3 regions of the Idiomarina sp. ST20R2A10 genome follow, and region 2 is predicted to be linked to each of the others. Evidence: predicted binding sites of a transcription regulator. Region 2 holds the regulator's gene; each other region holds the start of a gene.
The links. Region 2 encodes NrdR, which represses ribonucleotide reductase genes. Its sites were predicted from a motif close to AAACACNANATNTNGTGTTT; they were not measured.
Positions count from the first base shown of each region.

Region 1: the regulator NrdR is predicted to act here: its motif matches at 1,294-1,313, upstream of nrdA (class 1a ribonucleoside-diphosphate reductase subunit alpha).
Region 3: the regulator NrdR is predicted to act here: its motif matches at 917-936, upstream of nrdG (anaerobic ribonucleoside-triphosphate reductase activating protein).

Region 1 is NZ_JBNIEY010000001.1:274,729-276,999, reverse strand. It holds gene ubiG (bifunctional 2-polyprenyl-6-hydroxyphenol methylase/3-demethylubiquinol 3-O-methyltransferase UbiG) at 1-393, shown strand, start outside; gene ACP7H9_RS01340 (HAD family hydrolase) at 394-1,077, shown strand; gene nrdA (class 1a ribonucleoside-diphosphate reductase subunit alpha) at 1,350-2,271, shown strand, end outside.
Region 2 is NZ_JBNIEY010000009.1:22,544-24,814, reverse strand. It holds gene ribD (bifunctional diaminohydroxyphosphoribosylaminopyrimidine deaminase/5-amino-6-(5-phosphoribosylamino)uracil reductase RibD) at 11-1,138, opposite strand; gene nrdR (transcriptional regulator NrdR) at 1,131-1,580, opposite strand; gene glyA (serine hydroxymethyltransferase) at 1,620-2,271, opposite strand, start outside.
Region 3 is NZ_JBNIEY010000003.1:154,177-156,447, reverse strand. It holds gene nrdD (anaerobic ribonucleoside-triphosphate reductase) at 1-408, opposite strand, end outside; gene nrdG (anaerobic ribonucleoside-triphosphate reductase activating protein) at 411-884, opposite strand; gene ACP7H9_RS06475 (nitric-oxide reductase large subunit) at 1,257-2,271, shown strand, end outside.

The DNA.
Region 1 (2,271 bases), on a different contig from region 2:
GAAACTCTGGCGGATCAGCAGCCAGCAAGCTTTGATGTGGTGACTTGTCTGGAGATGCTGGAGCATGTACCTGACCCTGAGGCTATTGTAAAAGCCTGTGCTAAAGCACTAAAACCTGGCGGGAAGATCTTTTTTTCCACGCTAAACCGGAATGTAAAGTCTTGGCTATTAGGTATTGTTGCCGCTGAGCATGTTTTAGGCTGGGTTCCCAAAGGAACTCATCAGCATCAACGTTTTATCAAACCATCAGAGCTACTGCGTATGACAGATGCCGCCGCGTTAGAAGATATCGCCATTAATGGTCTTATCTTTAATCCACTGAAAGGCTTTGTTCTTTCAGAAAAAGATGTTGATGTGAATTACATTATCGCTTTAAAGAAGCCGGAGTCATAAATGGCCTCATCAGACAGGAATTCTCCTGTAAAGGCGGTATTGTTCGATTTAGACGGCACGCTGCTTGATACAGCCCCAGATCTGGGTGCTGCACTGAACGCTGTATGCGAACAATACGAACGCCCTGCTATTACGGCTGAGGTGTTTACGCCAGTCGCGTCGCATGGCTCCAGAGGTATGCTGCAGCTAGCTTTTGCCAATGAGTACAGCGACATGGAAGCCGAACTCAGGCACGCTTTTCTCAGTGCTTATAAACAAAATATAGCCACTCATACGCAACCCTACCCTGGGGTTTTGGAGCTACTTGCCGTGCTGCAGCGTGAATCTATTCAAGTTGCTATAGTCACCAATAAGCCAGAGCGCCTAACCCAACAATTATTGCCTCACTTCCCGGAGTTTGAAGCTATTCGTGTGGTCGTAAGCGGTGATACCTTAAGCGTAGCAAAGCCTTCGCCGGAACCTTTATTCTATGCGGCTGAAAAGCTGGGAATAGAACCTGCCGACTGTCTTTATGTCGGAGATGCGGAACGGGATATCGAAGCTGGTCGCAATGCCGGCATGGTTACTGTGCTTGCTGAATATGGTTATATTAGCAATGAGGATCAGCCGCAACGCTGGCAAGCCGACTATCATATCGCCTCACCACTGGAGTTACTGAAGTTACTAGCTATTGATAATTCTTGATCTATAAACATCTTTTAAAAGATCAAAAAAATATATAGCAAGATTACCAGCGCAAACTCACGCCAAACAAAGGCTGACAAAAAATCAAGATTTCTAAATCAAAATTATTCCTGTTTTTGCCCGTAAATTTACTTGATCGAAGTGGCAGTTAGACCTAGCATACTCTTCATTCCCAAGACACTAGATATTGTGTAAATATCGCCCTGTACAACTAATAAGCACAATATCTTGTGGCTACAAACATATAACAAAAAGCTAAGAGTCGGCGCAAAATGAACGAGCAACTTTATGTCACTAAACGCAGCGGCGAACGCGAACCGCTAAACCTCGATAAAATTCACCGGGTTATCATGTGGGCCGCTGAAGGTCTTAACAATGTTTCAGCTTCTCAGGTCGAAATCAAGTCTCACATTCAGTTTTACGACGGTATTAAAACCGAAGATATCCACGAGACCATCATCAAAGCTGCAGCTGATTTAATTTCAGAAGAAGCGCCCGACTATCAATATATGGCTGCGCGTCTGGCTATTTTTCACTTGCGCAAACGGGCCTACGGTAAGTTTGAGCCACCGCGTCTTTACGACCAGGTCAAAAAGATGGTTGCAGAGCATCGCTACGATGAGCACCTGCTGGAAGACTATACTGAAGCAGAATTTGACCAGATGGACGAAATTCTGGATCACTGGCGTGACATGAACTTCTCGTACGCGGCCGTTAAACAGCTAGAGAACAAATATCTGGTTCAAAACCGGGTTACCGGCGACATCTATGAAAGCGCTCAGTTCTTATACATTCTGGTAGCGGCTTGTTTGTTTGCCAACTACCCGAAAAGCACTCGTATGGACTACGTTAAACGTTTCTACGACGCCGCTTCTGAATTCAAAATCTCGCTACCAACACCTATTATGTCGGGTGTGCGCACGCCTACGCGTCAGTTCAGCTCCTGCGTTCTGATTGAAGCCGGCGATAGTCTCGATTCTATTAATGCCACTTCAAGCGCCATCGTAAAATACGTATCGCAGCGTGCCGGTATTGGCATTAACGCAGGGCGTATTCGCGCTCTGGGCAGCCCGATCCGTAACGGTGAAGCCTTCCACACAGGTTGTATTCCGTTCTATAAATATTTCCAGACAGCGGTAAAAAGCTGTTCGCAAGGTGGTGTTCGTGGTGGCGCCGCTACCCTGTTCTACCCGC
Region 2 (2,271 bases):
GCTTTACCCTTTAATCTTGTGTATGAGGTACTGCTACCAAGCGTTGATCAGGGCCTACCTGCCGACGATCAATAATTTTAAACCTTGGTGCTGAAGCTAAATTCAACGGCTCGTTCATGTCGATAACCGAACGTCCATGATGGCCCAATAACTGACCCGAACTGTAAATCATCAATCTGTCGCATAATTGCTGCTGAATAAGAGCGCCCGCCAAATTCGCCCCACACTCAGTCCATAACTGGTTAATTTCGCGGTTAGCCAATTCAACCATAAGCGCCGGCAGACTCACTTTACCGTTAGGGTCTGCGGCAATAATTAATTCATGACAATGTGGATGGCAACTGGGTTTACCAGGAGTTGTTCGCACTAACCACACCGGCGCCGGAGAGTCAAAAACCCTGGCCTCATCATTCACCCTGTGCTGACTGTCAATAATAATACGTACCGGCTGTTTTAAAGGCTCAGGCAGCGGTCTTGATTTTGGCCACTGATCAACACGCACTGTCAATTTAGGATCGTCAGCCAGAATCGTTGCAGCACCACTCAGTATGGCATCGGCCTGTGCCCGAAAAAACTGCACATCACTGCGGGCGGCAGAGGACGTTATCCATTGACTGCGGCCATCTGACAACGCCGTTTTTGCGTCCAGTGAGGTTGCCATTTTTAGGGTTACCCACGGGCGTTGCCGTGTCATTCGGGAAATAAACCCCGGATTCAGACTCTCCGCAGCCGATTGCAGTACACCTACGTCCACAGCAATACCCGCAGCTTTTAGACGCTGAATACCATTACCGCTAACCCGTGGGTTTGGATCCTGCATTGCAACCACAACACGTTTTACTCCGGCCTCAATTAACGCATCGCAACAAGGAGGTGTGCGGCCTATATGACTGCATGGCTCCAACGTGACGTAGGCCGTTGCGCCCCTGGCTTTTTGTCCTGCCGCGCGCAAAGCATGTACTTCAGCGTGAGGCTCGCCAGCCTGATGATGCCAGCCTTCGCCCACAATCTTATTATCAGAAGTAATTACGCAACCCACCGCAGGGTTTGGCCGGGTCGTCATCAGCCCACGCCGTGCCAGCATTAACGCACGGTGCATCATTTGATGGTCAAAGTACTGCGGGTTTAACTCAGTCATTAAGGCGCGCTATTTCTTCACCAAATTCGCGAATGTCCTCAAACGAGCGATAAACAGAAGCAAAACGAACGTAAGCAACCTTGTCTATCTGCTTGAGATTTTCCATTACCAGACTGCCGACGAAGTTACTGCTTATTTCACGCTCACCGGTTGCCCGGATACTGGATTTAATCTTGTTAATAGCCTGCTCCATCAACTCGAGACTCACAGGCCGCTTTTCCAACGCTCTCAGCAATCCATTTCGGAGTTTATCTTCGTTAAATGGTTCGCGGGAACCATCGGTTTTGATAACCCGCGGCATGACCAGCTCAGCGGTCTCAAAGGTTGTAAAGCGCTCCTTGCAATGATTACATTCACGCCGGCGACGAACCGAGGCACCATCCGCAACCAATCGCGAATCGATAACCTTAGTATCCTGTGTGCCGCAAAATGGACAATGCATTGCCTGACTCCTTTATGTGCGCTCTACAACTGATAGCAATTAACCGTAAACCGGAAACTTAGCGCATAACGCTTTTACTTGCTCGCGAACTTCATTAATTTTGCTTTCGTCAGCAATGTCATCCAGCACGTCGCAAATCCAGTTGGCGACCTGCTCAGCCTCAGCTTCTTTAAAGCCGCGGCGAGTAATTGCCGGCGTGCCTAAACGCAGACCTGAAGTGACAAAAGGTGAACGCGGGTCATTAGGAACCGCATTTTTGTTAACGGTAATGAACGCGTTACCTAAAGCCGCATCAGCGTCTTTGCCAGTAATATCTTTGTCGATAAGGTCGACCAGGAATAAATGATTCTGAGTGCCGTTCGACACAATTTTGTAACCGCGCGCCTGCATGGTTTTTACCATGGCATTGGCGTTCACTAACACCTGCTTTTGGTAGTCTTTAAATTCTGGCTGCAACGCCTCCTGAAAAGCCACCGCTTTACCAGCGATAACGTGACACAGCGGCCCACCCTGGTTACCCGGGAATACCGCACTGTTTAATTTCTTGTGTAACTTTTCGTCGTCACTGCCGGAAATAATCAAGCCGCCACGTGGGCCCGCCAGAGTTTTGTGCGTAGTGGTAGTGACAACATGAGCATAAGGTACAGGATTCGGATAAACGCCGGCAGCAACCAGACCCGCTACGTGCGCC
Region 3 (2,271 bases), on a different contig from region 2:
AACAAAGTTCACAAAAGTACCGCAGAAAGATTCCAGATGCTTAGGTGCCTGAGACTCACCGCCCAGTTTGGTTAAGCCGTCACGTAGAAACGGATACATAGTGACCGAAACACAGTAAGGTTTGAGGCTGGTTTCGTCATGTACGTATATTTCATGATCTTCAATTTGTCGAACGTACTCTTTTGCCAGGTCGTTACCAAAAAGCTCACTGATTTTATTACTGACTTGCTTGCGGTTCACCTGCACAAAAAAGTCCTTCATTAACTCGGCTTCAAGCGTTGCTATGTTCTTTTGTGTGACGTTGGCGTTTGCGTCCATTTTCGATCCATCAGCCGCGTTTTGAGCATGCAGATACTCGTGAATGAAATCGACTTTGCCAGTGACTTGTTCTTCGTTTAAGCGCAACATAATTATTCTCCTGTTTGAAACTTGCAGTTCAATAACTGCTGGGTTCGTAAATCATAAAAGCGTTGGTTGGTGGTTGGGCTTTCCAGCCCGCCCCGGGCAGCAATCCACGGCCCGGTTTTTAAATAAGTCAGTTGTTCGCGAAGGGTCAGAGAGACGTTTTCATAGCCGGTATACAAACACGTCTCCAGCCCTCCACTTCGCACCTGTTTTAATAACTTTAATAAAGCGTCGGGTTGCCACTCACCGCCAAGGAATAAAACACAGGTAATAAGTCCACGGTATTTTTGCAGTTGCTTTTCCAAGTGTTGTTCTGTTAGTTCGATTCCACTGCCAACAGGCCAGCTATCCACACTATGGCAACCTTTGCACCCTACCGGGCAACCCGTAATGGTGTAAGCCAAAGCCACTTCTCCTGGAACTTCCTGCCAGACAATTTGCTCTGCACTGTAATGTAAAGATTCAGGGTAAAACGGCATAAAACACCATATATCGGTAATATTCTAAAAACAGACACTATATATTGTGCTCCAGAATAGGAGAGTCAGACTTAAATGCATTGATCTTCCTCAAGGTCTGAGCAAAAAAGAGATAAGCCTACGATTGTTCTAAAGAAATACCTCTTTTAGGGTACAAAGTACCTTTAGGGTGTTTTGTACCCCAACAGTTAAAAAAACCTAATCTATTAGAGTCATAAAAACCCACTTAAATATAAATACCATGCAAATCAATATATTACGTTATGGCCTCAATATTGCAGTTAGGTTAACGCATAGTGAATTAATCGAAATTCTCTGTTCATAACCTATGGAGTAACAACATGAAGCTGTTCAGCATCAAGGAGGTCAATAATGGCCGGATATCGTAAGCTTTGGTGGACACTAATCGGTGTCCTTGCAATTACTTTTGGTGTTTTGGGGTATTTTGGAACGGAAGTTTATCGGGAGGCTCCGCCTATTCCGGATAAATTCATGAGTACCAATGGTAACGTCATTGCCACCGAAGAATCTGTTTTAGATGGACAAACCGCCTGGCAGTCGGTTGGTGGTATGCAGTTGGGTTCAATTTGGGGGCACGGTGCGTACCAGGCGCCCGACTGGACAGCCGACTGGCTACACCGTGAGCTGCTGGCCTGGTTAGACATTCGTGCGCAGGAAGTTTTCAACAAGTCCTATGACGAGCTTGACGGTGTTCAACAAAACCAGCTCGAGTATGAACTGAAAGAAGAATATCGTACCAATACGTACGACAATGCCTCAGATACCGTCATTCTCAGTGAACGACGCATCCAGGCTATTGAGCAAACTGGTGAGTATTATTCAAAGCTGTTCAGCGATGACCCGGAGCTTCGCCCTACTCGCGTAAGCTATGCGATGAAGGAAAACACTCTGCCTTCAGCTGAGCGTCGCGCGCAAATGAACGACTTCTTCTTCTGGACCGCATGGGCCGCATCAACAGAGCGTATTGATTCTGACATTACTTATACCAATAACTGGCCACATGAGACCTTAATAGATAACGTGCCTAGCGCAGAGAATATTATCTGGTCAATTGTCAGTGTTATTCTTTTGATTGCGGGTATTGGTTTCCTAATTTGGGCGTGGGCGTTCTTACGCGACAAAGATGAAGAAGAGTTGATCGCGCCCGAGCATGACCCTATTGCTAAGGTCAAACTGACTCCATCGCAAAAAGCGTTGGGCAAATATTTATTTATCGTTGTTGCTTTGTTCTCTTTCCAGGTGCTACTGGGCGGCCTGACCGCGCACTACACAGTAGAAGGACAAGAGTTCTACGGTATTAATATTTCCGAGTGGTTCCCCTACTCTTTAACCCGCACCTGGCATATTCAAGCCGCCATGTTCTGGA